DNA from 4 places in the Yersinia entomophaga genome. Region 1 is predicted to be linked to each of the others. Evidence: predicted binding sites of a transcription regulator. Region 1 holds the regulator's gene; each other region holds the start of a gene.

Region 1 (8,082 bases):
CTGACCAGGAAGCTTTCACCTCCTGAAAGCGTGCGGGTATCCCGAATGGCATCGGCCTGCCAGGTGTCTACGACCAGTAACTCCAGTGCATCATTGGTTTTCCGTTGGAGTAAATAGCGGCCATGCAGTCGGTTAAGCTGGTTATTAGCCAGATAAACCAGATGATCGAGAGTCAAGCCCTGAGCAAACTTACGGAATTTATCGCCTTCCTTTGAACCAATAAGTTGATTGAGGTAGTTCCAGTCATCGTATTGCTGCTGGTTATGTTCTATCTGCTCGAACAGGGCTGATTGGCTGGCACGTCGATGTGTATCGCTCTCTAACTGATTACGCAGTTCCCCCTGACGCAGGGTGTTAGCTTTTAGCTGCAGAGCCATCTGCTCTGCAATTCCTTTCCGTTCGGATAAATCGCTGTGTGGGGAGATACCTGACGGACAATGTTTCAGGTGTTGGTTGAGGCTGTCATTCGCTTGCTGCAAGCGGATTACTGCTTCTTGCAAGCGTTCATTCAACTGCTGTTGCAGTTGAAGTAAAGAGTGGCGTTGGCCTTCATCTAATAAAGCTGCTGCAAAAGCGACTTCAGTATCAAACTCGCTGGCGGCAAGAGCCTGTTGGAATTCGGCCTGAGTTTGGGTGGCCTTCTGCTGATATTGCTGCAACTGCTGTTCCAGTTGAGCTAATTCACCGCCCAATCGGCTCAACTGAGACTGCAACTGTTGCAGTGCTTCGTTGGCGGCCTTTTGCGCTAGCTCGATTTGCTGTTGCTCTGTTCGCAGTTTTTGTCGTTCGTCGGCAACAACCTTATCGCCAAACAGCTCTTGACGTTGATGAATATATTGCTGCAACGCACGGTTTGCCTGGCTGAGCTTTTGCTCAATATTCAATAATTGGTCGCGGTATTCTTTTTGGCGCTGGCGTTCGCTTTCTATCCGCGTTTCCAGCGTTTTTTGTTGTAATACCAGCTGTTGCTGATTCTGCTGATTCTGCTTCCAGCGCAGCCATTCATATTCCCGCAGATCTAGCCACTCAGTTTGCTGCTCTGGCTCCGGCTGCTGTAGATCGAGATTGATTAATGTATTGAGGAAATCCTGTTGCTGCAGTCGATATTCGTCCTGCTGACGCTGGTCGGTCTGCTGTAACTGCTGCTGAGATTGCTGAATGTTTTGCAGGCGTTGTTGTTGCAGGCCGACTTCACTCAGGTTCTTCTGCTGATTCTGCTCGGCTTGAACCAATGCGTCTTTAGCTCGCTGATATTGTTGGTTGAGTCGCTCAAATTCGGACAGTTTCTGCTGATATTCTTGCTCTTCCTGCTCCTGTTGCTCTAGCCACGCAGTTAACTGAGCCGGTTCATCCAGAGTGAAATTCAGAGCTAGCCGCGCGGTCAGCGCCAGCCAGTTTTGCTGATGTTCAGCTAACTGCAGACCACTTTGTCGTAATTCTTGTTCCAGACGTGATTTCTGCTGCTGCAGATTTTCTTTTTCGGCTTTTAATCCGCTGCCCGTCTTAGACAGCTCATCAACCTGCGCACGTAGTGCCTCCACGCGCAGCGCAGTTTCAGACGGTTTTACCGCTTGATATTCGGCTATAGCCGGGTGTTCTAGGGATCCGCACAGTGGGCAGGCTTTTCCTGACTGCAATTTGGCTCTTTCTGCCGCCAACGTCACAATCTGTTTTTCGCGATCCCATAGCGTTTCCAAATCAGCAAGGTGCTGTTTTTGTTGGGCGTATTGCTGTCTTTTTTCTATCAGCTGCTGCTCGAGTTGTACCAGTTTCTGGTTTTGATCGAGCAGATATTGTTGGTTTTTCTGATGTTGGGCCTGTAGCTGTAGAGCCAGCGGCGATAAGGCTGCGAGCCGTTGACGGGTATTTCTTTGCTCGCCAAGTTCAGCAAGCCGTTGACGCAATTGTGCCTGAGGTTGCTGTTTTTCTAGCGCCTCCAGCTGTTGTTTGCTGGCGTCAGCCTGCATTGTGGCTTGCGCCAATGCAGCTTGCTGCTGTACGCCTTGAGCGCTTAGTACGGCGAATTTCTGTTGCAGCTCAACAATCTGCGCCGCTTGTTGTTGCAAAATTTGCTGATTATCAGCGAGTTGTTGGCGTTGGCTGTGCTGTTGACGGAACTGTTCTTTCCAGAGCGGCAGATGCTTTTCCCAATGTTGATGATGAGTATTTTGCTGAATGTAGTCAGCTAACTGTTGCAGCCCCTGATGAGTTTCCATTAGCAGGCGTTCATCTTGTTCAAGCTGTTGCTGGCTTTTCTGCGTTTTATTCTGCTGTTGAAGTTTATCCTCATCGAGTTGCGACAAGGTTTTCCGTTGAGCGGCAATATGGTTGTCTAAAGGAATTATATGCTGTTCAATCAGTGTTTCCTTCTCGCGCTGTCGTTCAGCGTGCTGTAACTGGGCGCTGGTGGCCTGCTCCAAGGCTAGCGTCAGCGGCGAGAGCTGTAGCTGTTGTTGCTGTTGCAGCTGTTTTAAGGTTGCGATATGTTGCTGCGCTTGCTGCCAATCTTGCAGGCAGCGATCCCGTTCTTGTTGCAATGGACGCAGTTTTTCTGCGGGTTCACTGCGCGCCAAACGCTGGAGATCGGGCTGAACCCGTTGATACTCTTCTTCCACCTGCAGATGTTGTTGAGCGTATTGCTGCACATTATGTTGCAACTGGCGCAAAACCGTAATCCAGGCGACCTGATTTTGCAGATTGAGCAATTCGACGCTGAACTGTTGTTCCTGCTGATGCAGCGCGTCTAACTGTTGTTGTAAATCCTGCCGCTGTTCTTCATTCATCAGCTCAATGCCATTGGCTCGTAAATATAAGGCATCTAGCTCGGCTTTAGCCTGTTTATGCTTTTCAAAGACCTGCTCGGATAAGCGACCGTAAATTTCTGTGCCGGTTAATTCCTCCAGCAGCTCGGCGCGATCGTTAGCATCGGCGTTCAAAAAGGCGGCAAACTGCCCTTGAGATAGCATCATGGATTTAGTGAAACGGCCAAAATCCAACCCGGTAATCGAGGCGATAAGTGACAATTTATCACCGACTTTATCCGCCAGTATTTTACCGTCCGCGCATAGGGCTAACTCGACTTTAGGAGCTTGCAGATTGCCTTCAGGAGAGTTTTTTGCTCGTCGTTGGCTCCAGAATGCGCGATAGCTGACGCCTTTTACCTCAAATTCCACTTCCGCCAGTGACTCAGCGGTGTGGCGTGTCATGAGCTCATTTTGGCTGGGTGAGACTTTTATCCGTGGCGTTTGGTGATACAGCGCCAAGCAGATCGCGTCTAATAACGTTGTTTTTCCGGCACCGGTTGAGCCAGTAATAGCGAAAAGACCGTTACTGGCAAAAGGCTCGGCGGTAAAATCAATCTTCCACTCGCCTTGTAATGAGTTAATGTTTTTTAGGCGCAGGCTTAAAATTTTCATACTTATTCTTCTCTTGCATCGGCATTCAGCGTGACTTCATCGACAACTTGTTGAAACATTTCCCGCATTTTCTGCTGCCGTTGTTCGGTCAGCTCCGTTTCTAACGCGAGGCGACGTTCGAATACGTCGCTGACGCTTAGCTCATTCAACGTTTCTTTCTCTTGCTGATGAATACTGTTTTGGCGCTGCTCTTTACTGCGGCGCAGGAGTACCACTTCAACCGGGAGATTCTCCGTCAATGCCTGAATGCGTCGCTGAATATCGCTGAGATAGTCTTGGGTGGCGACTTCAATATCCAGCCATACCGGTGGGCCGGAAAGTTGGCTAAAGGCAGCGAGCTGCTGCTCTATCTGCCGTAAATCCCCTTTGATTAATTGCATCGGTTGCCACTGCGGGACAGTCAGAGTCTCCACCCCGGCAAGGCTTTGCCCTGAGAACTCCACCAAAAATACGCTCTTCTCTTTATTCAGTTCATCAAAACTGAGAGGAATCGGGGAGCCGCTATAGCGAATATGCTCCGACTTTGCTACCTGCTGAGCGCGGTGGATATGGCCCAGAGCGATATAATCAGCGGGGGGGAAAGCCTGAGCAGGGAAGGCGTCAAGCGTGCCGATATAAATGTCTCGAACTGAGTCGGAGGTGCTGACGCCTACGGTCGTTAAGTGACCCGTGGCGATAATGGGCAAGGGTAATGCTAGCCGCTTGCGCAGGTTGACCGCCGTTTGATAAAGCTGCTGATAATGTGCCGCGATGGCTTCTTGTAGTGCTAATTGTTTTTGCGATCCGGATTCTCCCGCCTGACTGGCGATCAGATCTCTTGGGCGTAGAAAAGGGATCGCACACAGAATGGCTCCGGGCTGATCTTCACGATCGTGTAGAATGAAAACCTGTTGTTCCAGATCGTTGCTGGCGTGGGCAATCACCTTGGTATTGAGATAGGCCAACAGTTCGCGTGACTCATTTAAGGTTGCGACAGAATCATGGTTACCGCCAAGAACCACTAACTGACAGCCCGTCGGCTGAAGATCGACCACAAACCGGTTATATAACTCGCGGGCGTAGCTCGGTGGCGAACCTGTGTCGAAGATATCGCCGGCAACAATTAACGCATCAACCTGATGTTCTTCAACTTTTTGGATTAGCCAGCGTAAAAAAGCCTGATGCTCCGCCGCCCGGCTTTTGGTGAAGAAATACTGGCCTAAGTGCCAGTCTGAGGTATGTATAATGCGCATAAAACTCCCGCTAGGGCAGGTAATCAATGGCGCTGATTATAAACGTTGAGAAGGGGATGTCGCGGTTAAAAAGGAGGATTGGTTGAAATCCCAGAACGGCTTCGCAAAGTTGCTGAAATAACCTTGCAACACCCTTTCGGTTAGCCGCTATGCTTATTGGCTGCAAAGGGATGGTTTTTTTCATAAAACTGTCATAAAACTGACGCATAATGGCGCGGAAATCAAATAGCAACCGCTAACATATTGGCAGGATTGACGATGGCAAGACGCATACTGGTGGTGGAAGACGAAGCGCCGATTCGCGAGATGGTGTGTTTTGTGCTGGAGCAAAACGGCTACCAACCGTTAGAAGCCGAAGATTATGACAGCGCGGTTACGCGCTTGTCCGAGCCTTTCCCTGATTTGGTACTGCTAGACTGGATGTTGCCAGGCGGCTCTGGGATTCAGTTTATCAAGCATATGAAACGTGAAGCCATGACCCGGGATATTCCGGTGATGATGCTGACCGCCCGCGGTGAAGAAGAGGATCGGGTGCGCGGGCTGGAAGTGGGAGCCGACGATTACATTACCAAGCCTTTTTCTCCCAAAGAGCTTGTTGCCAGAATCAAAGCGGTGATGCGCCGAATTTCACCGATGGCCGTGGAAGAGGTGATTGAAATGCAAGGGTTAAGTCTCGATCCTTCTTCTCATCGGGTCATGGCTAACGAAAAAGCGTTAGACATGGGGCCAACCGAGTTTAAATTACTGCATTTCTTTATGACTCACCCGGAGCGGGTTTACAGCCGCGAGCAGTTGCTAAATTATGTTTGGGGCACTAACGTTTATGTGGAAGACCGCACTGTTGATGTCCATATCCGCCGTTTACGCAAGGCGCTTGAATCCGAAGGGCATGACAAAATGGTGCAAACCGTCCGGGGCACCGGATACCGTTTCTCAACGCGCTATTAAGTATGTAGTGCCGGAGAATGTGTCGTGCTAGAACGCTTATCATGGAAAAGGCTGGCTATTGAGCTGGCACTTTTTTGTCTGCCCGCGCTATTGCTCGGGCTTTTCATTGGTTATCTCCCTTGGCTATTACTGGTTTCAGTATTGGCAGCGCTGATCTGGAATTTTTATAACCAGCTTAAACTTTCTCATTGGCTATGGTTAGACCGAAGCATGACGCCACCGGCCGGACGCTGGAGCTGGGAGCCGCTGTTTTATGGTCTTTATCAGATGCAACTGCGTAATCGGCGGCGGCGGCGTGAGCTGGCGCTGTTGATAAAACGTTTCCGCAGCGGCGCTGAATCCTTGCCCGATGCGGTGGTTATGACGACCGTAGAGGGAAATATCTTTTGGTGTAATGGATTAGCGCAGAATTTACTGGGCTTTCGTTGGCCGGAAGATAACGGCCAGCACATTCTTAACCTGCTGCGTTACCCGGAATTTACCCATTATCTGCAACAGCAGGAATTCAGCCGCCCATTGACCGTGCAGCTTAATAATGGCCATTACGTTGAGTTTCGCGTTATGCCTTATTCAGAAGGGCAATTACTGATGGTGGCGCGAGATGTGACGCAAATGCGTCAACTGGAAGGCGCGCGGCGAAATTTCTTTGCCAACGTTAGCCATGAATTACGGACGCCGTTAACTGTACTGCAAGGCTATCTGGAAATGATGCACGATCAGGAACTGGACGCGGCATTGCGCGGTAAAGCCTTGAATACCATGCAAGAGCAGACCAAACGGATGGACGGTTTGGTGAAGCAATTATTGACGTTATCAAAAATCGAAGCAGCACCAAATGTGGATATGAATGAGCGAGTGGATATTCCACTGATGCTGAAGCTACTACAGCATGAGGTTCAGGCGTTAAGCAGCGGTCGCCATGAGATTACTTTCCGCGTGAATGAACAGCTTAAAGTGTTTGGTAATGAAGACCAGTTGCGCAGTGCCGTATCCAATCTGGTGTATAACGCGGTAAATCACACGCCAACCGGTACAAAAATCGAAGTGTGCTGGCAATTGACGCCGCAGGGCGCTCAGTTTCAGGTCAGTGATAACGGGCCGGGCATTGGGCCGGAGCACGTTCCTCGTCTTACCGAGCGCTTCTATCGGGTAGATAAAGCCCGTTCGCGGCAAACCGGCGGAAGTGGGCTTGGGCTGGCGATTGTTAAACATGCGCTGAGTCACCACGATGCGCGTTTAGAGGTCATGAGTGAAATTGGTTTGGGGACGCGTTTTGTCTTCACCTTACCGAAGCGATTGATTGTTCCCACGGTTTTAGCTGAGAATGCGGTCAAAACCTAGGCTTTACGGACGATATTCTGATGATGAAATGGAGCAAAACGGCGTTACTGGGTGCAATGTTATGGGTCAGCACTCCGGTTTTTGCTCAGGCACCGGTTGGGATGCTTTCCGGTAATCTTTCCAGCGTAGGCTCTGATACGCTGGCGAATCTGATGTCTCTGTGGGCGGAAGATTTCAATCATCAGTATCCGAGTATTAATCTGCAAATTCAGGCCGCCGGTTCGTCAACCGCACCGACGGCTCTGGCCGCAGGTGCAGCTCAACTTGGCCCGATGAGTCGTCCGATGAAAGCCGCCGAGATTGCCGCTTTTGTTCAACGCTATGGCTATCCTCCTTTAGCCGTGCCTGTGGCGGTGGATGCGTTGGTGGTTCTGGTGCATCAGGATAATCCGCTGGTGGGGCTGAGTTTGTCACAGCTGGACGCCATTTATTCGCAAAATCAATTATGTGGTGATAATAAGCCAGTAAACTTATGGGCTGATCTTGGGCTGAAAGGCCCGTGGGCTGGGCGTTCTCTCCAGCGTTATAGTCGGAACTCAGCTTCCGGCACCTACGGTTATTTCAAACAGCGTGCTTTGTGCGGCGGCGATTTTCGCAGCCAGGTCAATGAATTACCTGGTTCAGCCTCGGTGGTTCAGGCTGTCGCAACCTCGCTGAACAGTATCGGTTATGCCAGCATTGGTTTTCGCGCCAGTGGCGTCAGATTATTACCTTTGTCGGTATCAGGGCAGGATTACGTCATGCCAACCGCCGAAAATGTTCGAAATGGCCGTTACCCCTTGTCCCGCTATCTTTATATCTACGTCAATAAAGCCCCTGATAAACCTCTAGAACCGCTAACGGCGGCGTTCTTGCAGCGAATTCTATCTCCAGAAGGGCAAGAACTGGTGAGTCGTGACGGCTATCTCCCCTTATCGCAAGAAAGCTTGAAAAAGGCCCGTTCAGCGCTGGGATTTACCCACTAATTTAGTTGGATATGAATTTATTTCATATGCAGTGAAAATTCCTCTATTGAATCAAAATCGGTGAGATGACACTCTCCAGTCAATTTATTTGGACGTCTGGATGTCTATTTGTAACTCAAAGAAACTATCCATTCGGTAAATTATTTGTGCCGTGGCGGCTTTAGTCGGCGGTATAGGATC
Region 2 (8,082 bases), 1.1 Mb from region 1:
GCATTAGAAATAATAATAATCATAAAAAATCCATTTAATTCATCATTCATTAATTTATTCTTTAAACAGTGAAAAAGTGAAAAAGTGAAAAAGTGAAAAAGTGAAAAATACAATAACGGCGAACCAATGCCCGCCATTATCATTATGTCATATTAAAACGACTATTTTTTAGGACCGCGCACCCGCAGAGTCAGGCCCTTCAGGAAGTAACGCAGCACCTGATCGCCACAAGGACGGAAGTTTTTGCTGTCGTCCTTACGGAACAACGCGTTCAATTCAGGTTTGGACACCGGAAAATCAACGGAGGTGAAGATATCGTGCATATCGGTATCTTTCAACTCGAAGGCTACGCGCAGCTTTTTCAGCACAATATTATTAGTGATACGTGCTTCAATAGACGGAGCTGGGAATTTGTCATCCTTACCACGCTTAAAGAAGATCAGACCGTTAAGAAAATGAGCCATGACCTCATCAGGACAATTCTGGTAACCAGCTTCGTCTTCTTTCTTAAGGAAATTAACGACATCCGCGCTGTTCACTTCAAAATCAGTTAACTTGATGATTTCTACGATTTTAGCATCGTTAACATTAAGCATATAGCGAACACTGCGGAGCACATCGTTGTTGATCATATTACTGCCCTATTCCAATTAATTTAATAGACGTGTGCGAATGTCGCAAGAATAACAAAAAAGCTTCTTTAACGTCTGGCGGGCAGTATTATATAGAGATAATCCTTTTTTCTCAATGTAAATTTAATTTGATATAATCGTGAAAAAAGCAAGTAATTATTAAATACAAAATAACGACATTATTCAAAATCACAAATAAACGTTAAACAAAAACAAATATAAATTGACAACTGATTAGTAAAATAACATATCAGAACCCAACCACACAAAAATGCGCCTGATTGGGCTCTGGTATAAAAACAGAAATTACTTATCGTTAGTGATAACGCACAGATCTCTTGAGTCTGATTTATACGGGCTAATCTCTTCGCCAATAATGTATTTATTGCGCAACATGGCAGATATTTTATCCATCACCATCACAATAACCACCATAATCAACGTAATAAACATCACCACATCCCAGTTCCATAAACGCATATTCTCTGCGTAAACCAAACCGATACCGCCAGCACCGACAAAACCTAACACTGCCGCAGAACGGGTATTAGACTCTATCTGATACAGGCTAAGCGCCAGAAAAGTTGGAAACGACTGGGTGAAAATACCAAAGCGGTGTTTTTGTAATGGGTTGGCCCCCATTGCAGTTAATCCACGGCTAGGGGATTTATCGACTGCCTCGTGTCCCTCAGCATAGAGTTTACCCAGTAAGCCCATATCCTGCATAAAAATGGCCAGAACCCCCGCTAACGGCCCCATTCCTACGGCACGAACAAAAATCAGCCCCCAAATCGCCATATCGATACCGCGAAAAACATCGAGAAAACGGCGCACAACAAAAGAGGTAACTCGTAATACCGGCGTATCCATGACATTACGGGCAGCAAGAAAGGACAGTGGCAACGCAATAAACGTCGCTGTAAGCGTACCGGCGAATACAATGGCTAAAGTAATAAAAATCTGACCAAAGTAATATTTAAACGGCCAGTTGATAAAATCATGCCAGACAAACATTCTCAGGAAATAGCGCCCTATTTGCTGGCTGCCGTGAACGAAGGCAGACCAGGGAATACCAAAGAAATTAAAGAAGAAAATATAATAGAAAACAATGGCCACGCCGATGCCAACGACCAAGCGAAGATAGCGCCGCTGCTGCGAGAAAAGGGTCGGATGTTGCTGCTTCAGAGAAATCACATCGGCTGGCGAAAGCGTATTCGTCATCATTAAGCGGCTCCTTCCACAACACGTTTACGTAATTTTCCGGAGGCGTAATCTAGTAATGAAACCACGGTAATAATCAGCAACAGCGTGATGCTGACCTGATCATAACGATCCAACTTAATAGACGTCATTAGCTCTTGTCCTATTCCGCCCGCGCCGACCAAACCCAGTATGGTTGACTGGCGAAAATTAATTTCCAATCGCATAAAGCTGTAAGACAGAAAGATAGGTTTCACCTGCGGCCAAAGACCAAAACGCATACGTTGCAATTTACTAGCACCACAAGCTGTCAAACCGCGAACAGGTTTATTTGAGGCAGTTTCAATAGACTCATAGAATAATTTGGTCAGGCTACCTATCGTATGTAACGCCAGAGCCAAAAAACCGGGAATCGCGCCAATACCAAAAGCCATAACAAACATGACTGCCCAAGCTAATTCTGGCATGGTACGTAAAAATGCAACAAAGGTACGAATCGCTAATCTGACTGGTGCTGGGCTGTGGGTGTTATTAGCCGCCAGAAAAGCCAAAATACAGGCGACAATAACCGAGAGAATGGTTGCGGCAATGGCAAGCTGTAGCGTCTCCCAAATTAGCGGTAGCTGAATATTCAGGCGATAGCCCCAATATGCCAATGAACCTTCGGTACGCCCATCGGCAAATAAAACCGGCCAGTGAAGTACAGGAATTGTTTCAGCCAGATAGTCAAAAAAAATGTGGGAATGAAACTAGAACGGTGTGAAGATTAAATTCAGCAATACTGCCTGCACCCAAATAGAGTACAACCAGAGCTAAAGACCATATTAAGGTTTCGCGTTTTTGCTTACTGCGAACCTGCTGGTAATAATGATTGAAATCAGTATTCAAAATAACTTACCGCCTGAAAACCGATAGCTCCGGTATTCCGTTCCTGAGCTATCCTATTCATTATATCAACCGACTTAACGGTCGCCTTTAGTTAGATCGCGCTTCAAATCAATGACGGTTTGGTATTCGCTCAATGAGGTTTCCTCAATATGCTGCTTGCCCCCTACCGCTTTGATAAAACAGGCATGGTCTTCTTTATCCAGTTTTTTGATAGCCGCAACCAACTGCGCTTTGAATGCTGGCGGTAAAGCACTGCGAACAAGAATTGGGCCATTAGGAATTAACGGAGACTGCCAGATAATCCTAATCTGTTTCATTAAATCGGGATGATCCATACGAATCATGCGAGTGAAAGCTCCGCTAGTATAACCGGTATTATAATCGCCGATCATTGATGCCCAGGTTACCGCGCCGGCAAACTGACCATTAATAACGCCAAGGATGTCTTGCTCATGACCACCGGAGAACGTCACGCTGGAGAAGAAATTGTTATATTTATTGTCCGGCGTTCCGCCGAATTTCTGTTTAAAGCTCTGATTAGGGATCAGGAAACCCGAAGTTGAATCCGGGTCGGCAAAACCAAAGGCTTGCCCCTTTAAATCCTCCATTTTCTGGTAAGGGCTGTCTGCCTTCACCACGACCACAGAGTGATAGCCGCGAGACTGATCGGTATCATCGACGACAATACCGACCAAATCGACGGCCTTAGGGTCTTTAATATAAACCGAGGCGAAAGATGACGGTGACATACTCAGCACCATATCAATCTTTCCACCGAGTAATCCTTGAATGACCCCAGAATAATCCGAAGCATTATGCAAATTGGTTTTTACTTTTAATTCTTTGTCCAAAAATTCTTTTACACACATATTATCGCCAATCTGCTGTGTTGCATTTTGGCCACCGAGAATACCCAAATTGATTTCTTTCGGTGCATCTGCCGCCGTGGCGTTAAATACCATCATCGCACCTGCCACTAACGAAGTAACACTCATTACTTTTTTCATTAAAATAACCTATGTCCGTAGAGGATTAATGGAAATTAATGCAAAACATCTGTTGCTTCATCGTTGTAAATATCATGAATAATACTGTCACTTAGTTGATCAGGATGACCGTCAAATATAATTTTTCCTTGCGCAATACCAATCACTCGCGTGCAGTAATCTTTAACTAATGCCACCGAATGTAAGTTCACCACCACCGCAATATCGTTTTCACTGATTTTTTGCAGCGTATTCATTATTCGGGTGGTATTTTTTGGGTCGAGGGAGGCTACAGGCTCATCGGCCAATAGAATTTTAGGGTTTTGCATCATCGCGCGACAAATAGCCACGCGTTGCATTTGCCCTCCGGATAAATTTTCGGCGCGCTGCAACGCATGTGGCAACATATTCAACCACTGCAAGAGCTCGACGGCTCTGGCTCGGTCACGCTCGGCAAATATTTTAAAAAATGATTTAAGCGTTGAGGTATGACTTAATCTTCCGAGTAACACATTGGTCATAACATCGAGGCGAGGAACCAGACAGAAATCCTGAAAAATCATTCCACACTTGGCACGCCATTTACGCATTTGTTTGGCCGTCAGCGAGGCAATATTTTGCGTTTCCCCACTCTCCTGATAGTTAAGAATCTCTCCACCGCTGGAAGAAATGGTGCCATTCAATATATGAAGTAACGTTGATTTTCCTGCGCCTGAGCGGCCAATAATCGCTACAAATTCTCCAGCATGGAGTTCAAAATTGATGTTATCCAACACCTTATGCTGCGATGCATAGGCTTTCATCAATCCTTTAACCGCCAGAACCTTTTTTTTCGTTTCCGGTGCAGTATCAGGATAATCTGGCGCATATTGAAGTAATGCCTGGCCCATAGAATGTCTCTCAGATTGCAGGTTATCTTTGAGCCATTAACGGATATTTTTATTACAGAGAAATGATAGTTTGATGAGAGAAAGGTGACATGTGATTGCCACCTTTCTTTAGAGAAGATGAGTCTTTCTTGTTAAATCAGCTACGAATTTTACGGTAGATAAACAGCACAACCAAGGCACCGATAACTGCGACGACAAAGCTACCAATGTTAAAGCCGTCTACTCTGCCCATCCCAAAGAAAGTACTGATATAGCCACCGACCAAAGCACCGACCACACCAAGAATGATGGTCATAAAGAATCCGCCACCGTCTTTACCTGGCATAATCCACTTAGCCAGAATACCGGCGATGAGACCAAAGATAATCCAGGATAGAATCCCCATACGTCCTCCAAATATTGAATAAACCTGACGGTCTGTGCTTTATCAGCTGAGTGATTATTAGCTATTCACAGCGTCCATTACAGTATTAAGTTAAGACCTTATTAGGTAAATCCGCAAATCTGTACGCTTCATCCAAGAATAAAAATAAATTTTTTATCCCGCTAAAACACAACTACTCGACCGATTAAATAACCGGTTCTCTTGGCGCGAAAATATGATTCACCTGCCGCTGACGCATTTTCGCTAACAAATCGTAGCCGCCGTTTGGTAGCGAATGCGCAAACTCCCGCTCACTGGTAAATATCGGACTGGCCCAATAAATGTTTACCGGATCGCCCTGCTGCTCCGGCAACGTCAGACTGACGTGCTCAGAGTATAGATTGGCCGATAATACATAGCCTTCGTAACCCTGAGGGGCGACTTCAGACTCCAGTGCATGGCCTTCTCCCAGCCAGCTTATTTTTCCCCACGGAACATGGGCAAAACCGGCTAAAGCACTCGCCATGCGAACGGCGTTGTCTTCGTTGACATATTGACTATCCACTGCCATCGCTAATTCTATTCGACGATATTTCCCGGCATCATCATTAAATAAAATCTCAACCCAAGGCTGCGGACGAATACTGACACCCAGCGTCAGAAAATAATAAACTCCATCCTTTTCATGCTGAGAGATCGCCATTGGCGGCCATCTGCCCTGATCAATAGCATAATACTTTTGCGCCGGACCAAAATGTTGCTCATAGCGTCGAATATATTCCACTTGCATACTGGGCCAGGGATTACCTTCCTCCTGCTGCCAGACTCGCCAAAATTGTCGAGTACGTTCCGCCTGAGCATATTGCGTATTAGTAGACGCAGACCCCAAAGGTAAAGTGAGTGGATTCTCTTTAATACAGCTAGCGGAGTAACAGACAGAGTGATCGATATACAAACTCCAGCCGGGAATCACCGCCAATAATTGCCCCTGATACCACAGCGCTGCGCCGTCATCACTTTCTGACCAGATAATCTTAATATATTGCGCATCCAATGCTTCTTCACCAGCAATATTTCGACAATAGGCCGCAGCCAAACGCGGGGCAAGCCCCTGCTCAATAGCCGCGTTATCATCTAACTGGGGAGCCGCAGTCAGATTTCTTACCCAGCAGGCACGCACCGGAAAACGATCTTCAACGGACTCCAACGGGTAAATATAGAAATAAACCACACGCTGATCTTGTTGCACCACAGCCACCAGTGTCTGGTTTTCATTACTGACTTCGGCCAGCACTTCTGATTCTTTCATATCGCCTCAACTTTATCGGCAAAGAATAATTATCGGGCAACGGGCGGATTATTCCCTTACTCCAGATAAAATTAGCCTAATTATGCTACCAGTGTAAAACGTCTTAGCCGTTTAAATCATTGGAAAAAGTCTCAAAAAACCATTATATGAAAGAAAAATGGCTCGATTAATGCCCATTCGCTACATGAAAAATCGAATGATAAAAATAAAATACGCCCAAATCGATATAATAAAATTTTCTTGTATCAAGTCGTGTCTATGGCTCTTGACTCAGTGGGTTAATCTATCGTTATTTTACTAAAACTCCATACGAGGAAAGCCTATCCAGTACCTTAATCATGGTGACGAATCTTCTTTCACGCTAAAATAAGTTCAGATATCACACGACAGAATTGAAGGTTCCCATGGCTTATATCCCTAAAAACTATGCCCGGCTGGAAAGCGGTTACCGCGAGAAAGCGCTAAAACTCTTCCCGTGGGTTTGCGGAAAGTGTTCCAGAGAGTTTGTGTATTCTAATCTGCGTGAGTTGACCGTACACCACATTGATCACGACCACGGCAATAATCCGGAAGATGGCAGCAATTGGGAGATGTTGTGCCTGTTTTGCCACGATCACGAGCATTCTAAATATACCGAAGCCGATCAATACGGATCGACGGTTATTGCCGGAGATGACGCGCAGAAAGATCAGGGTGTCGCTACTCACAACCCTTTTGCCAATCTCAAAACTCTATTAAAAAAATAATGGTCTGTTTACCGGTGAGAATACCTATATCGTTATTTTCACCGGTCAATTGCCAAATTTGTACCTTACTGCAATGCCGGGATCTTAGAAGCCCAGTAATTGCCGATAAGTACGAGGTTCCAGCATATCTGCGGTTAATCCTAGGGTTGAGGCAAAAAGACTGCATTGCAGCTTTAATTCTGCCAATTCATTCGGATCATCTGTCATCACCGCAATTTCAGCAAAATTTCCCACAGACTCCAAATGGTCGACCGTAATGTGAAATTGGCCGATAAAATAGATACTGCGGTTCTTTTCCAGGGTAAATACCGGCTGATAGCCTAAAGTCACCAGCATACTCGAAATCTTGCCCAAATCCTCGACCCGGCTGGCTTCGCATCGCTCGCTTCCCGGCCCTTTGACAATCCATAGCCGAATACCCGACGGGTTCATTTCACGCAATATCATACTGATATTTTGCCGTGCAAGACCGCCATCACAAGCATCCAGATAACAATCTTTTTCATGATTATTGAGAGCAAAAATCTCTGCATCCTGCGTTTCTATTCGCCTCAATAGGTTACGGATATTCTGTACTCGAAATTTTAATTCAACCTCATATTTCCCAACAAAATGCTCACTCATTGAATCCGCCCTGATAGGAAAATAGTCGTAAGAAAACCTTATATCTACTCAATTATGCCTTAAGTCTGTTAGCCACAGGTTGATATAAGCTGGATCAAATCCGATGCGATTAACACCCATGGTTATAAATAGCCTTCAGTGTGTGAAATAGATCACAAACTCGGCCCCACAGTAGGGAAAGAAACCTCAGCCTCATGTTTACTTCATGGCAACGAAAGAAAGCATCGATTTCAACAAATAAGCTATTCAGATTTACTTTCGCAGCAAAACAGGATGTTCGTACTCTAGGTGAGAAAAATGAATCGTACCGATGGTGACAACAATCAGGAATTATTGCAGCAACTGAAAAATATTGTTGGTGAGAGTTACCTTCTGACAAAAGAGCGACAAACCAAACGTTACCGGACCGGATTCCGTTCGGGTCAAGGGGAAGCTCTGGCCGT
Region 3 (8,082 bases), 140 kb from region 1:
TAGCATGGCCGGTAAAGCGAGGGAAAAAACGAAGCGCGTCAGGCCATCGGTAATGTTTGACGTCCATTTTCCGATTCTGACCAACCCATATCCCAGAACCAACAATACAAATAACGGCATAGACAACAAGATCTGATGCCAGAGGGAAAAGATAAAGGCGGGCATGAATAATATTCCTGTCGCGGGTTAGGGTCAGCCCGCCTGATAACGGAGGCTGACCTAATACCAACAGGAGTCTGACGGGTCAGCGTTCGGCAAAATCCACTGCGATCAAATCTATACGGTCGGTGCAGATACAGTCAACGCCCCAATCTAACAATACCCGCGCCCGCTCCGGCTTATTCACCGTATACACCAAAATATGCAATCCGGCGGCTTTCAATAGCGCCACGCGCTCCGCCGTCAGCTGTTTATGATTAATATGCAAAGATACGCAGTTCAGACGCCGCGTCAGCTCAAACCAGTTTTCATCCCATTCGTCCAGTAACAGCCCGCGTGGCAGTTCTGGGGCCGCTTCCTGCGCCGCTTCCTGCGCGGTAACAGAAAAAGAGGAAAGCAACGGAGGAATAGCCTGACCTTCCCACAACAACCGAGCCGCCAGCGCAACGACGCGGCCAGTGTAAGCTTCTACGCCGGTGGTGGGTTTTATTTCGATATTCGCCGCCATACCGTGCTCAGCGCAGCGCGCCGCCACTTCAGACAGCAAAGGCAGCCGCTCATCCTTAAACGCTGAGCTAAACCAATTACCGGCATCGAGTTGAACCAATTTATCCCAGGGCAAATCCCCCGCAACGCCCCAGCCGTTGCTGGTGCGCTCCAGCGTATCGTCATGGAGTAAAAATATCTGGCCGTCCTGAGAAAGTTTGGCGTCAAACTCAATCATTTTGTGGCCATGGCGCGCGCCGACGTCAATGGCCGCCAGCGTATTCTCTGGAGCCAGTGAACCACCGCCGCGATGAGCAACAATGGGAGGATAAGGCCAGTTTATATTCATCATTCCATCCGTAATCCGCTTTCGGTATCAAAAAAATGCAGCGCTTGCGCGGGCAGCGTGACATATAAGGTACTGCCCACATCTGGCATATTCTCATGGGAAAGACGAGCAATCACACCCTGTCCATCCCAGCGTCCATGAGCCAGATTATCCGCCCCTAGCAATTCCAGCGTTAGCAAGTTTAGCGCTACTCCGCCCTGCTCTAACGTACTGAGTTGAATATGCTCTGGTCGGATACCCAAGGTCAACCGCCGATCCGCCCATTCCGGTTTAGCATGCTCAAGCGGGATACAAGTTCCGTCGTTCAGTAAAAACTGCTCGCCGTTGGCGCTAACGCTGCCCGCTAACAAATTCATCGCCGGAGAACCAATAAAACTGGCGACAAACAGGCTGGCCGGCCGCTTATACACTTCGCTCGGCGTACCGATTTGTTCCGCTACGCCTTTATTCATCACAATGACCCGCTCGGCCAACGTCATAGCCTCTACCTGATCGTGAGTGACATATAAACTGGTGGTTTTTAATCGACGATGCAATTGCTGTAGCTCCAGACGCATTTGTACCCGCAGCTTGGCATCCAGATTCGACAATGGCTCATCGAAAAGAAAAACCGCAGGTTCCCGCACGATAGCTCGCCCCATCGCCACGCGCTGGCGCTGTCCGCCGGATAATTCGCGGGGTTTGCGTTGCAACAGCGGTTCCAACTCCAGGATTCGCGCCGCTTCGTCTACCCGCTGGCGTATTTGCTCTTTGCCAAATCCGCGGATTTTCAGGCCGTAAGCCATATTGTCGTAGACGCTCATATGGGGATAAAGAGCATAGTTTTGGAATACCATAGCGATACCGCGATCTTTGGGTTCCAGATTAGTCACCCGACGATTATCAATATAAATATCGCCGCTGGTGGTCGCCTCCAGCCCGGCAACCATTCGTAGCAAAGTGGATTTTCCGCAGCCGGAAGGGCCAACCATCACGATAAATTCGCCGTCGGCGACGTCTAGATCGATGGTTTTGATCACCGGCGTCACACCGTCATAGGATTTACTTACTGCCTGAAGCTTTAAACATGCCATATCAGATCACTTCTCACTGTCTACCAGACCGCGCACAAACCAGCGCTGCATCAGAAGAACCACCGCAACCGGTGGAATTAACGTCAGAATCATGGCCGCCATCACCTGATTCCATTGGGTCGGCGCGCCCGAACTGGAGATCATGCTGCGGATACCGGCTACGGCAGTGCCCATCGAGGCATCGCTGGTAATCAATATCGGCCACAGATACTGATTCCAGCCGTAGATAAAGGTAATAACGAACAGCGCCGCCAGATTGGTTTTTGACAGCGGCAATACGATGTCCCAGAAAAATCGCATCGCACCGGCGCCATCAATGCGCGCCGCTTCCAGCAGTTCATCCGGCAAAGTCATAAAGAATTGGCGAAACAGGAAGGTGGCCGTCGCGGAAGCCATTAGCGGCAGCGTTAATCCGGTGTAACTGTCCAACATATTCAGGTTGGCGATCACCTGAATAGTCGGAAAGATTCGCACTTCCACCGGCAGCATTAGGGTGAGAAAAATCAGCCAGAAAAACAGATTGCGCAGCGGGAAACGGAAATAAACGATGGCGTAGGCGGAGAGAATCGACACCGTAATTTTCCCAACGGTAATGGCAAATGCCATCACAAAACTGTTAAACAGCATCAGCCCAAAGGGAGTGCCGTTGCTGCCCACGCCCCCGTGCCAGATATTGCTGATGTTTTGCCACAAATGAGAGCCAGGAACCAGCGTTATCGGCACCTGAAACACCTGTTGGTCATCCAGAGAAGCGGCAACAAAAGCGACATACAGCGGGAATAAAATCAGCAGCACGCCAATAATCAGCATCACATGGCAGAAAATATCCAGCCCTCGGCGGTTCTCAATCATTGGTAACGCACCTTACGTTCAACAAAGCGGAACTGAATCACCGTTAAACCTATCACCAATAGCATTAACACTACGGATTGAGCGGCGGAGCTGGAGAGATCCAACCCGGCGAAACCTTCGCGATAGATTTTATAAATCAATGTAGTCGTGGACTGCACTGGGCCACCGCCGGTAGCGGCATCAATAACGGGGAATGTATCGAAAAAGGCATATACCAGATTGACCACCAGCAGGAAAAAACTCACAGGGGAAATCAACGGCAGCACAATATTAAAGAAGCGCCTAACCGGCCCTGCGCCATCAATCGCCGCGGCCTCAACCAGTGAACGAGGAATGGACTGTAATGCCGCAAGGAAAAACAAAAAGTTATAGCTGATTTGCTTCCAAACTGAGGCCAGTACCACTAAAAACATCGCCTGACCGCTATTTTGGGCATGATTCCAGCTGTAGCCCAACAGCCCAAGAAAGTGAGTAATCAACCCAAGTCCGGGGCTAAACAGGAAAATCCACAGCACCGCAGCGACCGCAGGAGCAACCGCGTAAGGCAAAATAAGCAGCGTTTGATAAATACGGCTGCCGCGCAGGACGTAATCCACCAAAGCGGCAAAAAACAGCGAAACGGCCAGACCGATTCCAGCCACTAATCCACTGAAAATCAGAGTGGTATAGAAAGAGGCCAGATAGTATTCGTCCTGAAATAGCTGGCTAAAATTGCTTAGCCCGACAAACTCACTGGAAAGTCCGAAAGGATCGAGAGACTGAACCGAATACCACAGCGCTTCTACCGCGGGCCACAGGAAGAAAATGGCGGTAATCAATAACTGCGGCAGTACCAACAAATAAGGTAGCCAACTACAGGAAAAACCGGGGCGGGACGTACTCATAACCGATTAACTCTTTGCAATGTTGAACTCTTCACACCACGCTCGCGGATAACCCTATGCAGCTATCCGCGAGGCGGTGTTCTCCGGTTTATCACCGAAGAATTAAATTACTTATTGGCTTGTTCGAAGCGGCGTAGCAGCACGTCACCGCGTTTTACCGCGTTGTCTAACGCTTCCTGCGGCGTCTTCTTACCTGTCCATACGCTTTCCAGTTCCTCATCAACCAGGGTACGGATTTGCGGCATGTTGCCCAGACGCAGACCTTTGGTATAAGGCAACGGCGGCTTGTTCAACATTTGGCGTGTGGCAACGTCTGCCCCCGAATTCTTATCGTAGAAGCCCTGTTGTCTGGTCAGTTCGTAGGCGGCGGTGGTAATCGGCAGATAGCCGGTTTTCTGATGCCATTCTGCGGCAATTTCCGGCTGTACCAGGAATTGCAGGAATTCGGCTACGCCTTTGTAAGTTTCTGGATTTTTGCCATTCATGACCCACAAACTGGCTCCGCCGATAATGGCGTTCTGCGGCGCATTTTTAGCATCGGCGTCGTAAGGCATCATGCCCACACCGTAATTGAATTTTGCGTAGTGACGAATATCCGCCAGCGAACCGGAGGAGGCAGTAGTCATAGCGCAGTCGCCGTTATAGAACTTGGCGGTAGATTCATCTTTACGGCCAAAATAGGTGAAATCACCTTTCTTATTCATATCAGACAGCAGCTGGATATGTTTGACCTGTAGGGATTTGTTGAACTCAAGAACCGCATCCATGCCGTCAAAACCGTTATTTTTGCTGGCGATCGGCTGACCGTGCCAAGCGCTGAAGTTTTCAATCTGGATCCAGCCTTGCCAGCCGCTGGCGTAACCGCAGGTCATACCGGCTGCGCGTAATTTCTCAGTATCTGCCGCCAGTTCCTGCCAGGTTTTTGGCGGCTGATCCGGGTTCAGACCGGCTTTTTTAAACGCATCTTTGTTGTAATACAGCACCGGCGTTGAGCTGTTAAACGGCTGGGATAATAAGTGGCCGGTTTTAGCGTCAGTGTAATAACCCGCGACCGTAGGAACGAACACCGACTCATCAAAATTCACACCGGACTCTTTAAATACTTCAAAGACCGGTTTTATCGCTTTACTGGCCATCATGGTAGCGGTGCCGACTTCATAAACCTGCAAAATTGCTGGCGCCTTACCCGAACGGTATGCGGCAATCCCCGCGGCAAGATTCTGCTCGTAATTACCTTTATACACAGGGACAATTTTATAGTCGGGATGAGCCTGATTAAAACGCTGGGCTAGAGAATCAACCTCTTTACCTAGCTCCCCTTCCATAGAGTGCCAAAAAGGTATTTCTGTCGCTGCGAGCGCATTGGCACTCAATGCCAAAGTGAGCGCAGCGCCAATAGCGGTTTTACGGAGAGTCTGATAGAACATGTCTAGCCCCTGAATCAATAAGTATGGCCCGCGCGTATAATGAATAAAGGGTCACGCGTGAGCGAAATAAATCAGTTTTTGTTCGAAAGCAAACATGACATCGATTAGTGACAGAAAAATAATATTTTTATGACAATGAAGCGACAAAGAAATGACAAAATAAAAACAATTATCGACAAATAAACAAATTAGCCAACAGTAATATATTTAAATGAAAGTAACGGCACGTCATTAATTGAAAATAATTAAATAATAAAAATCTATGTATAATAAATTCGAAATCAAATCAAAAAATGAAAATAAAAAATAAGATAAAGAAACAATATGTCGCCTTGAGGAAAAGATATTAATTATGCTAGTGTTTGTCCCGCACAGAGTTAACGGCTTTCATTTAAATCATCAATAAAACACCGTTATAAACTCTGCATAAGGAAATTCAATGTTATATTATAATACAAGGAATTAATAATGAAAAAATTAACCCTATCCGCCTTAATGTTTGCTGCTTTAACCAGTTTCACTGCCTATGCCGATTACACTCAACAGAATATAGATATAGATGCAGAAATCACCGATTTCGTGTCTTTAGTTGATTCACGCAATGCAAAGCTGAGTAGCATAACGTTAACTCGCAATCTAAACGACTATAACAACCCCGTTTATTCATCAACTCAAACTGTTCAGCTTAGAAGTGCAAACCCAGCCGATACCGGGGTTAGCATTTATCTGGAAAGCGAGCCAACGTTAATAGCTAACGAGGGTGCCCAAAATGAAAAAAGATTTACAGATCTCAGGGTAAACCTCGATGGTCTTGAATTAGAAGTAGGTGTGGGGCAGGCAACTATATTTAATAAGGATGTCGATCTTGACCTGATCGTTAACGCAACGGTTCCTCAGAATGCTGCAACAGGTGAAAGATATACCGGCGTTATCCCGCTAATGCTGGAATCTGCTGCTTAACCGACGGTTAATTAGTCTCTAGTGTTAATATTAAATAGCGGAGATTTCTTCTCCGCTATTTAAAAATGAAATGGAAATTATCACCATGAATAATGGAATGGAATCCAATGGTATTAATCGCCAGTCGGATATTCAGTGGGATTATTTTATTTAATCTTATGACGATGCCTTTTTATGCTTGTAGCAAAGTGCTGATCGAACATTTACCGCCGCCGGGATTTACAGCTATAGATGAAGATTCATCGAAAAGTTTATTGGGCTTGGTGAATGGGAAACATCTACCTGCGCCGCTTCATTACTCATCTCAATCAAAAGAGATTTCTTTCGATAAAGAAATTTTCTTAAATAACGGTATCAGCCATGAAACCATTTCAGTATTAGATAAATTGCTCCCACAGATTGCCTATAATGAATGTAAATCAGGGTGCGATTATTTATTATCCGGTTATCGGGTTACATTGGATAAAGTAAACAATCTATTAATAATTAGAGATAAATCCCTTGATTATTTGATGCCCTCAACCACTTGGGGAATGGTTCATAACCAATCACTGAATTTACGTGTGGCAGACAATCATTATCGCGCCATATCGGCCAATGGTCAGGGTTATATCGGCCTTCCCTTTCAATCCTTTGGATACCTGAGCTGGTTTTATAATAAAACCGCCAATGTACAACAAATGTGGCATCAGGGTGAAACACACAAAGGGATCGGGCAAAGCTGGTATTTGCAAAAGAATTTCTCTTCGCTGTATTTACGCGCTGGCCGAAAGAATCATCTGGATAACGGTGCGGCCAGAGTCCAAACCCTGATCTCGCCTGGACTCGATCGGTTTGTCACTTTCGGAAGCCAAAGTTATATGGCGGAGAAAACCACTTCCGCAGGAACATTGATTTTGTACGCCGCTCAGCCGGGAGATTTCGATATTTACCGTGACGATCAGTTTATCCGCCGCTTCCCCGCTCAGTTAGGGCGTAATGAAATCAGCTACAACCAATTACCGTCAGGCTATTACAACGCCGATATTCGTTTAATCGATCGTTCTGGCCGCGAAATTAGCCGGGAAACTATGCCGATCGCCAATATCAGTTTTGGTGGTAATAGCGGTTGGTTTGCCACTTTCGGTCAATCTCAACCCACAAAATTTAAAGAAAAAAATCCCCCAACGGCTTATCTGTTACAGCTGGGGCGCAGCTTTCTCACTCCGTGGTTTAATTCTAATCTCAGCTTGTTGATGGATAACGATAAACACTGGGCTGTAGACGGCAATATCTCGCGGCCAATGTTTCTGTGGAGTATGGATATCGCTCCGACGCTAGGCCTGATGAGCGGCGAGCAGGGTTTTGGTGGCTACCTACGGCTGAGCGGTGGTAATAAAACGCTGGGACGCTGGTCAATTTCCCGCTATCAAACACCGGATGTTTCCCGCTATACCTCAATGGGAAGCAGCAGCGCATTTTCTTATGGTCGCCATTTTGGCCCAACGGCTCTGAGCTACAATTTTAATCAATCGGCGAATCGCTCTCAGCATCGCCTGCAAAGTGATTGGCACTGGCAACGACCTCAGTATCGTATTAATTTTTCGATAGGCGCCAAGAAAGAGTGGCGAAATAACCGCGCCAATGACTACGGCCTGTTTTTCAACGCCAGATTAATGCTCCAGCAACATAATATTCGCCTGACCAGTATTTATGCCAATAAGCAGTTAACCAACGGTATTGATTATGATCATTACCGCCAAAATGATGACGGCGGCTCCGGTTTAAGCCTCAATAGTACCCTGAGTGGCAAAAACCATAGTATGAGCAGCACAGTATCCCGGCAGGGCTCCCGAGGTAATTTGTCCATCGATGTGGGAGCGAACAATCAAACCATGTTCGGCGGCCTTCGT
Region 4 (8,082 bases), 1.3 Mb from region 1:
CAACAGTACGCCGGTAAGGATGCCGGAGATTGACGCCTTCAATGTAATTGCAGAAATCATGCGCCATTTAGGTGTTCCCAAGGCGTAGGCCGCTTCACGTAGGCTATCCGGTACTAGCTTCAGCATGTTTTCCGTGGTTCGTATCACAATAGGCACCTGTAACAGCGCCAGCGCAATAACCCCTGCCCAGCCGGAAAAGTGCTCCATTCTCGCCACAATAATGGTGTAAACGAACAGACCAACCACAATCGACGGCGCAGATAGCAAAATGTCATTGATAAAACGAATGATCTCCGCCAACCACGATTTGCGCCCATATTCAGCCAGATAGATACCGGCCATAATGCCCAGCGGAGTACCGATAACCGTGGCCCATAGAATCAGGAGTCCACTACCGGCAATGGCGTTAGCCAGCCCACCACCAGCGGTATTCGGCGGCGGCGTCATTTCGGTAAACAGCGCCAAAGACATACCGTCTACGCCTTTGGTAATTGTGGAAAATAGAATCCACACCAGCCAGAACAGGCCAAAAGCCATGGTCGCCAGGGATAAAATCAGCGCGAGGCGGTTCTTTTGACGGCGCCACGCCTGTTTCTTGCGACGAGTTTCCAGCAAGGCTGCGTTAGTTTGCATATCCATAGTGGTCATATTAGCGCCCCTCTTTCTTAGCCAGACGCAGAATCATCAGCTTCGACAATGCCAGAACAATAAAGGTGATGACGAACAGGATTAACCCTAGCTCCATCAAGGCTGCGGTATGCAGGCCAGATTCAGCTTCGGCAAACTCATTGGCCAGCGCAGAGGTAATACTGTTGCCCGGCATAAACAGTGAGAAGCTGTCGAGTTGGTAGGTATTACCGATGATAAAGGTCACTGCCATGGTTTCCCCCAGCGCGCGCCCCAGCCCCAACATAACGCCGCCGATCACCCCATTCTTGGTGAAGGGCAGCACAATACGCCAAATCACTTCCCAAGTGGTGCAGCCAATGCCGTAGGCAGACTCTTTCATCATCACCGGCGTTTGTTCAAAGACATCACGCATAACGGAAGCAATGTAAGGAATAATCATAATGGCCAATATCACACCGGCAGCCAAAATGCCGATGCCGAACGCCGGGCCAGAGAACAGCACGCCAACGATCGGAATACCTGAAAGGACATTACCGACAGGTTCCTGAAAATACTTGGCAAACAGCGGCGCAAAGACAAACAGGCCCCACATGCCGTAAACGATACTTGGGATAGCCGCCAGCAGCTCAATAGCGACGCCCAGCGGGCGTTTCAGCCAGTTTGGTGCCAACTCTGTCAGGAATAACGCAATACCAAAACTAACGGGAACGGCAATAATTAACGCAATTAACGAAGTGACCACCGTACCGTAAATCGGTACCAGCGCCCCGAATTGCTCGGCCGGAGCGTCCCACTCTTTGGTCCACAGAAAGGCAAAACCGAATTTTTCGATACTCGGCCAGGAGGCAACAATGAGGGAAATAATGATCCCGCCCAGCAGGAATAGGGTTATTAACGCAGCCAGTTTTACCAGCGCGCCAAATATGATGTCACCGTGCTTGCTCGGTGCTTTGATAGTCGGCTTATAACCAGCCATAGACTCTCTTCTCATCCGGGTGTTATTTCCCTCCCCACACGGGGAGGGACAATTAATGGAACCAATTACAGTTTTTTACTGCTTTATTCGTTTCTATCGAGCTTAGAACAATGCTTTGCCTGAACTGTCTTTTATCTGCGTTTTCCAGGCTGCACGTACCTGCTCAACCACTTCGGCTGGCAAGGTTGCATAATCCAGTTCGCTGGCCTGTTTTGCGCCGTGGGTGTAAGCCCAGTCGAAGAATTTCAGGACTTCAGTGCCTTTTTCAGCATTTTTCTGGTTTTTGTGTAACAAAATGAAGGTAGTAGAAGTAATTGGCCACGCGCCTTCAGCATTCTGGTTAGTCAGGTCCTGAGCGAATGTTTTGCTCCAATCAACGCCTTTCGCCGCTGCACTGAAGTTTTCTTCCGTTGGGCTAACGGCTTTACCATCAGCACCAATGAGTTTGGTGTAAGCCAGATTGTTCTGTTTGGCGTAAGCGTATTCCACATAACCAATAGAACCCGGTAAACGCTGAACGAAAGCAGCAATGCCGTCGTTACCTTTACCGCCTAAACCGGTTGGCCAGTTAACCGTAGAGCCAGCACCGATTTTTTCTTTCCATTCCGCATTCACTTTAGCCAGATAGCTGGTGAAAACGAATGAAGTACCTGAACCATCGGCACGACGAACCACTGCAATATTTTGATCCGGCAGTTTTACGCCTGGGTTCAATTTAACAATAGCTGGGTCATTCCACTTTTTCACATTGCCCAGATAAATATCGCCCAGCGTTTTGCCGTCTAACGTCAATTCACCGGATTTCACGCCCGGCAGGTTGACTGCCAGCACCACACCACCAATAACGGTAGGGAACTGGAACAAACCGTCTGCCGCTAGCTTGTCGTCAGACAGCGGCGCATCAGAGGCACCGAAATCAACGGTATTGGCGATGATTTGCTTTACGCCACCCGAAGAACCAATCCCCTGATAGTTCACTTTGTTACCTGTTTCTTTCTGATAAGAATCTGCCCACTTGGCATACACCGGCGCGGGGAATGTCGCACCTGCACCCGTCAGGCTTGCAGCAGCGAACGCGGACACAGTTGTCATAGATAAAGTCGCTGCCACAATGCTGGCTACGGTGGTACGCATCAGTCTCATAATCCCTCCTAATGGGATATAGGTATCAAACTCAAAATTGTTTTCATCAGATTAAGTATGGTGCAGGAGGGAAAATAGGACAGTTTAGTGACAGAAAAATGTATGAAATATGACAGTTTTATGACAAATCAGAAAAGCAGCGGCAAAACCACCAACAGTCATAGGTTTCATCAAGACATTTTGCCTACCAGCCAGAAATGAACAAAAGCACAAAGCGTGATTTAGAAATCGACGATGACAAACACTATTTAACTAACCGATAAAACGCTATTTATTACAGAATGTGACCAGATACTCTCATAGTATAGTCAACGCCTAAAATTCAGAATATTAGAGGATAAAACCATGAGTATATCTATGGAAAGAGTACAACATGAAATTAGAACCATTCATAGCACTGCAGTGGACCAGAAAAAGGTAACATCCCAAAGTGCCAAAAAGTTATATAACTTAATGAAAGAAATAAAAAACTCACCTCTTAGCTGTAGTCAAGGGTGTAAAACAAACGCAATCAATGATTTAAATAATTTAAATAAAATACTCACTGAACAGAATTCAAAGTTGGTTAATAAAAAAAGCAAAGGAATAAATGCATTACTGAAGAAAATAAATACAGCAAAAGTAGAAGAAAACATAATAAATAATAGTATTTATAGCGTTGGAAAATCATCATACGTACCAATAAATAATGAATTATATGCTTCACAAGAACATATCTATGAATCAATAAGTGATGATATTAATGGCCCAGCAGAACCTATCTACGAATCAATAAATGATGATGTTAATGGCCCAGCAGAACCTATCTACGAATCAATAAATGATGATGTTAATGGCCCAGCAGAACCTACCTACGAATCAATGTATCATGACGTTAATAGTTCACCAGAATCCATCTACAAATCAATGAAAGCAGTAATAACAAATACCGAAAAAGGTACATATTCCAAACCATTTGATAACTATAGTGACAATATATATCAAGAGCCATTTTATGATAAACAAAAATACAGCAACTCGTTACCAATAAATGAATTAAATAATATTGAGAAATACATAGACGAATTGGCGGAAATTGCTGATGATATTATTTTCATCAGAACGCCACCAGGAATACGCCCCCCCAACACCTAATAAAACCCCTGCATCAAGTAATAAAGAACACTTTATACAGATTGTTAAAAATAATAAAATACATATATTAAAAGCAAAAAATTAATATATAAATAAGATATAGCGATATTTACAGTCAGCTCTTAGAGGCTAAAAAATTTTTTGATAATCAACGAAGCGATACGCAATGAATTTTCATTAGTAGATAATAAGTTGGGTAAAAAAATGCTGTTCAGCAGATCGAGATCTCGCTGAACAGCATATTCATTAGATTTATAGCCCGAAATTACTCAACGGTAACCGATTTTGCCAGGTTACGCGGCTGATCCACATCAGTGCCCTTGATCAGAGCAACGTGGTAAGACAGCAGCTGTAGCGGCACGGTATAGAAGATTGGAGCAATAATGTCTTCTACGTGTGGCAGTTGGATAATTTTCATCCCTTCACTGTCGGTGAAACCCGCGTCCTGATCGGCAAAGACGTACAGCAAACCGCCGCGAGCACGTACTTCTTCGATGTTAGATTTCAGTTTTTCCAACAGATCGTTGTTTGGCGCAACCACAATAACCGGCATATCAGCATCAATCAGCGCCAGAGGGCCGTGTTTCAATTCACCAGCTGCGTAAGCTTCCGCATGAATATAGGAGATTTCTTTCAGCTTCAACGCGCCTTCCATTGCAATCGGGTATTGATCGCCACGTCCCAGGAACAGAGCATGATGCTTATCAGAGAAACCTTCCGCCAGCGCTTCGATAGTTTTATCCAGAGACAGCATCTGCTCAATACGCGCAGGCAGAGCCTGTAACGCATGAACCACATCGTGTTCCAGGCTTTCCGGTTTACCCTTCAGGCGGCCAATTTTAGCCACCAGCATCAGCAAAACGGTCAACTGAGTGGTAAAAGCTTTGGTCGAAGCTACGCCGATTTCAGTCCCAGCTTTGGTCATGAGTGCCAAATCAGATTCACGAACCAACGAAGAGCCTGCTACGTTACAAATAGCCAAAGAACCCAGATAGCCCAGTTCTTTAGACAAACGCAGGGCTGCCAGCGTATCCGCCGTTTCACCAGACTGAGAAAGCGTAATCAACAGACTGTTTGGACGAACCGCTGATTTGCGGTAACGGAATTCAGAGGCAATTTCCACGTCGCAAGGCACACCAGCCAAGGCTTCGAACCAATAGCGAGAAACCATGCCTGAGTTGTAAGAAGTGCCACAAGCGATAATTTGGATATGCTGGACATCAGAGAGCAGCTTATCTGCGTTCGGGCCAAGTTCAGACAGATCGATCAAACCGTGGTTCAAACGGCCTTCCAGCGTGTTTTTAATCGCCATCGGCTGTTCGTAGATTTCTTTCTGCATGTAATGGCGATAAACACCTTTGTCGCCTGCATCATATTGAACCTGAGATTCAATTTCCGCACGTTCGACGGCGTTACCGCTTTTATCGAAGATTTTCACGCTGCGGCGAGTCACTTCAACCACATCACCTTCTTCCAGGAAGATAAAGCGACGAGTTACCGGCAGCAAGGCCAGCTGGTCAGAGGCGATAAAGTTTTCGCCTACGCCACAGCCGATCACCAGCGGGCTACCGGACCGCGCTGCTACCAGCGTACTTGGGTCACGGCTATCCATCACTACGGTACCGTAGGCACCACGCAGCTGAGGAATAACGCGTTTCACCACATCCAGCAAAGAACCGCCCTGTTGCTGCTCCCAGTGCACCAGATGAGCAATAACTTCGGTATCGGTCTCAGAATTGAACTTATAGCCGCGGCTAATCAGCAATTCACGTAATGGTTCGTGGTTTTCGATAATGCCGTTATGAACGACGGATATATATTCAGAAACATGCGGGTGAGCATTCGATTCTGAAGGTTCGCCGTGAGTCGCCCAACGCGTGTGCGCAATACCTGTGCCACCGTGCAGTTCCGTGCTTTCTGCCGCATCGGACAAAGCCTGAACTTTCCCCACGCGACGCAAACGGGTCATATTACCTTTGGCATCAACTACCGACAGACCGGCAGAGTCATAGCCACGGTATTCCAAACGGCGCAAGCCTTCGATCAGAATCTCAGCAATATCACGTTGCGCTACTGCGCCAACAATTCCACACATCAGTTTAATTCCTATTTAAGGTTCTTTGAAAAGAACCCATTCGATGCCAGTGACCTGATTTTCCGGATTTTCCGGGTTCCCCGAGCCTGTAGAGTTTGGGGATTATTATGTTTTGCTCGATATTCTCAGCCGTTAGTCGCTAAAAAAATCGAGCAAAACATTCCTTTCATGGCATGACACCATGAAAGGATATTAATCAGCTTTTTTTGACCGGACGCTTCCAGCCTTGGATATTGACCTGCTTAACGCGGCTCAATACCAGCTCATTTTCAGCCACGTTACGGGTGACAGTAGTACCAGCGCCGATAGTGGCACCTTTTTCGACGGTAACAGGGGCTACCAGTTGGGTATCAGAACCAACGAAGACATCATCGCCAATAATGGTTTTAAACTTGTTCTTACCATCATAGTTGCAGGTGATGGTTCCTGCGCCGATATTCACATCTGCGCCGATTTCAGCATCGCCTAAATAAGACAGGTGGCCAGCTTTAGAGCCTTTACCCAAACGCGTTTTCTTCAGTTCGACGAAGTTGCCCACGTGAGCCCCCTCAGCCAGCTCAGCGCCAGGACGAAGACGGGCAAACGGCCCAACGGTACAGGCGTTATCCAAACGAGCATCTTCCAGCACGCTGTAAGGACTGATTTCGCAATCATCGCCAATCACGCAATTTTTCAACACACAGCCGCTGCCGATGCGAACCCGATTGCCTAACGTCACTTTGCCTTCGATGATAACGTTGGTGTCGATGGTGATATCACGGCCATGAGTTAACTCACCGCGCAGATCAAAGCGAGCAGGATCTAACAGCATTACGCCCGCCAGCAGCAGTTTTTCCGCTTGTTCAGACTGGAAATCACGTTCCAAAGCAGCCAATTGCAGACGGTTATTAACGCCTTCAACTTCACTTAGGCGGGAAGGATGTACGGCTTCAATCTTTTTACCGTCAGCATGTGCCAGAGCGATAATATCGGTGATGTAAAACTCACCCTGCGCGTTGTTGTTATCCAGCATAGACAACCAGCGCTTCAGATCGCGCCCGTTAGCCACCAGAATACCCGTGTTAACTTCGTTAATATCACGCTGGGCTTCGCTGGCATCTTTATGCTCAACGATACCGACCACTTCGCCGTTTTCACGCACGATACGGCCATAACCGGTTGGATCGTCCAACTTAACCGTCAGTAGCCCGATACCGCCTTCTGGTTTAGCCGCAACCAAACGCTGCAAGGTATCCACAGAGATCAGTGGTACATCGCCATACAGCATCAAAATATCTTCATCATCAGAGAAATGAGGCGCAGCCTGCTGCATCGCATGGCCCGTACCCAGTTGCTCAGCCTGTAACACCCAGTTTAATGCCGGATCGCTCAGCGTCTTTTTCAGTAAATCGCCACCGTGACCATAAACCAGATGAACATTGCTGGAACCCAGCTTCATCGCAGCATCAATAACATGCTGAACCATAGGCTTGCCGGCCAATGGATGTAATACCTTGGGAAGGTCGGAATACATGCGCGTTCCCTTGCCTGCGGCAAGAATAACTACGCTCATTGTGCTGTTAGACATAAGCAACCTGATAACTCCAATTGAATTGACGGAAGTAAACCCGTTTACCGATAAAATTACTACATATTTCTCAGCGAAAAACGCCGCAAACCCGCACCGTTAAAGGATTGTTTCACTTAGCGAAAATCCAAAAAAAAAGCGAGAGATACTGTCTGCGATCGACGACGTTTTACCACTTTTATCGGCTGAGAAAACCTAACTCTATCGCGCAATAAAACACTTATTTTACGGCAAGAAACAAGATAATTCAGAAAGAAAACGCCTTCCTCATAATCAACTCTCGCCGAAATAAGACATCCCCCCAAAGGCTAACGATGCTTTTGCATCGAAACATCATTACCGACTTTATATATCCGATAATAGTTATACGGATCGCACCTTATTAAGTAAGGTTTAACAATCTTAAAAACACAATGAAATGACCGATTGAATAGGAAAAACCGAGAGGCGAGATCGAAGAATAAAGAGAATCATGGGATTCGCAGAAAAGAAAAATGCCAGTCAGCTTGCGCTAACTGGCACCTTATTACTCTATCA

The links. The regulator PhoB, encoded in region 1, activates phosphate uptake and scavenging genes when phosphate is short. The targets are predictions, from matches to a motif close to CTGTCATAAAACTGNCNNAT.
Positions count from the first base shown of each region.
Region 2: a site for PhoB is predicted at 4,657-4,676, ahead of phnC (phosphonate ABC transporter ATP-binding protein). Genes of this name have one in related genera too.
Region 3: a site for PhoB is predicted at 5,347-5,366, ahead of ugpB (sn-glycerol-3-phosphate ABC transporter substrate-binding protein UgpB). Genes of this name have one in related genera too.
Region 4: a site for PhoB is predicted at 2,857-2,876, ahead of pstS (phosphate ABC transporter substrate-binding protein PstS). Genes of this name have one in related genera too.

Region 1 is NZ_CP010029.1:1,431,790-1,439,871, reverse strand. It holds gene PL78_RS06525 (AAA family ATPase) at 1-3,416, opposite strand, end outside; gene sbcD (exonuclease subunit SbcD) at 3,419-4,648, opposite strand; gene phoB (phosphate response regulator transcription factor PhoB) at 4,907-5,596, shown strand; gene phoR (phosphate regulon sensor histidine kinase PhoR) at 5,621-6,937, shown strand; gene PL78_RS06505 (PstS family phosphate ABC transporter substrate-binding protein) at 6,961-7,902, shown strand.
Region 2 is NZ_CP010029.1:375,274-383,355, reverse strand. It holds gene PL78_RS01885 (YehS family protein) at 162-632, opposite strand; gene phnE (phosphonate ABC transporter, permease protein PhnE) at 939-1,856, opposite strand; partial or broken gene phnE (phosphonate ABC transporter, permease protein PhnE) at 1,856-2,720, opposite strand; gene phnD (phosphonate ABC transporter substrate-binding protein) at 2,795-3,727, opposite strand; gene phnC (phosphonate ABC transporter ATP-binding protein) at 3,763-4,596, opposite strand; gene PL78_RS01860 (GlsB/YeaQ/YmgE family stress response membrane protein) at 4,733-4,981, opposite strand; gene PL78_RS01855 (suppressor of fused domain protein) at 5,166-6,269, opposite strand; gene yajD (HNH nuclease YajD) at 6,674-7,015, shown strand; gene PL78_RS01845 (class IV adenylate cyclase) at 7,100-7,639, opposite strand; gene dld (D-lactate dehydrogenase) at 7,937-8,082, shown strand, end outside.
Region 3 is NZ_CP010029.1:1,574,789-1,582,870, forward strand. It holds gene PL78_RS07165 (AEC family transporter) at 1-165, opposite strand, end outside; gene ugpQ (glycerophosphodiester phosphodiesterase) at 245-994, opposite strand; gene PL78_RS07175 (sn-glycerol-3-phosphate import ATP-binding protein UgpC) at 994-2,067, opposite strand; gene ugpE (sn-glycerol-3-phosphate ABC transporter permease UgpE) at 2,074-2,919, opposite strand; gene ugpA (sn-glycerol-3-phosphate ABC transporter permease UgpA) at 2,916-3,803, opposite strand; gene ugpB (sn-glycerol-3-phosphate ABC transporter substrate-binding protein UgpB) at 3,911-5,230, opposite strand; gene PL78_RS07195 (CS1 type fimbrial major subunit) at 5,699-6,190, shown strand; gene PL78_RS07200 (TcfC E-set like domain-containing protein) at 6,298-8,082, shown strand, end outside.
Region 4 is NZ_CP010029.1:2,756,970-2,765,051, forward strand. It holds gene pstA (phosphate ABC transporter permease PstA) at 1-648, opposite strand, end outside; gene pstC (phosphate ABC transporter permease PstC) at 650-1,606, opposite strand; gene pstS (phosphate ABC transporter substrate-binding protein PstS) at 1,709-2,749, opposite strand; gene PL78_RS12560 (hypothetical protein) at 3,095-3,883, shown strand; gene glmS (glutamine--fructose-6-phosphate transaminase (isomerizing)) at 4,149-5,978, opposite strand; gene glmU (bifunctional UDP-N-acetylglucosamine diphosphorylase/glucosamine-1-phosphate N-acetyltransferase GlmU) at 6,175-7,545, opposite strand.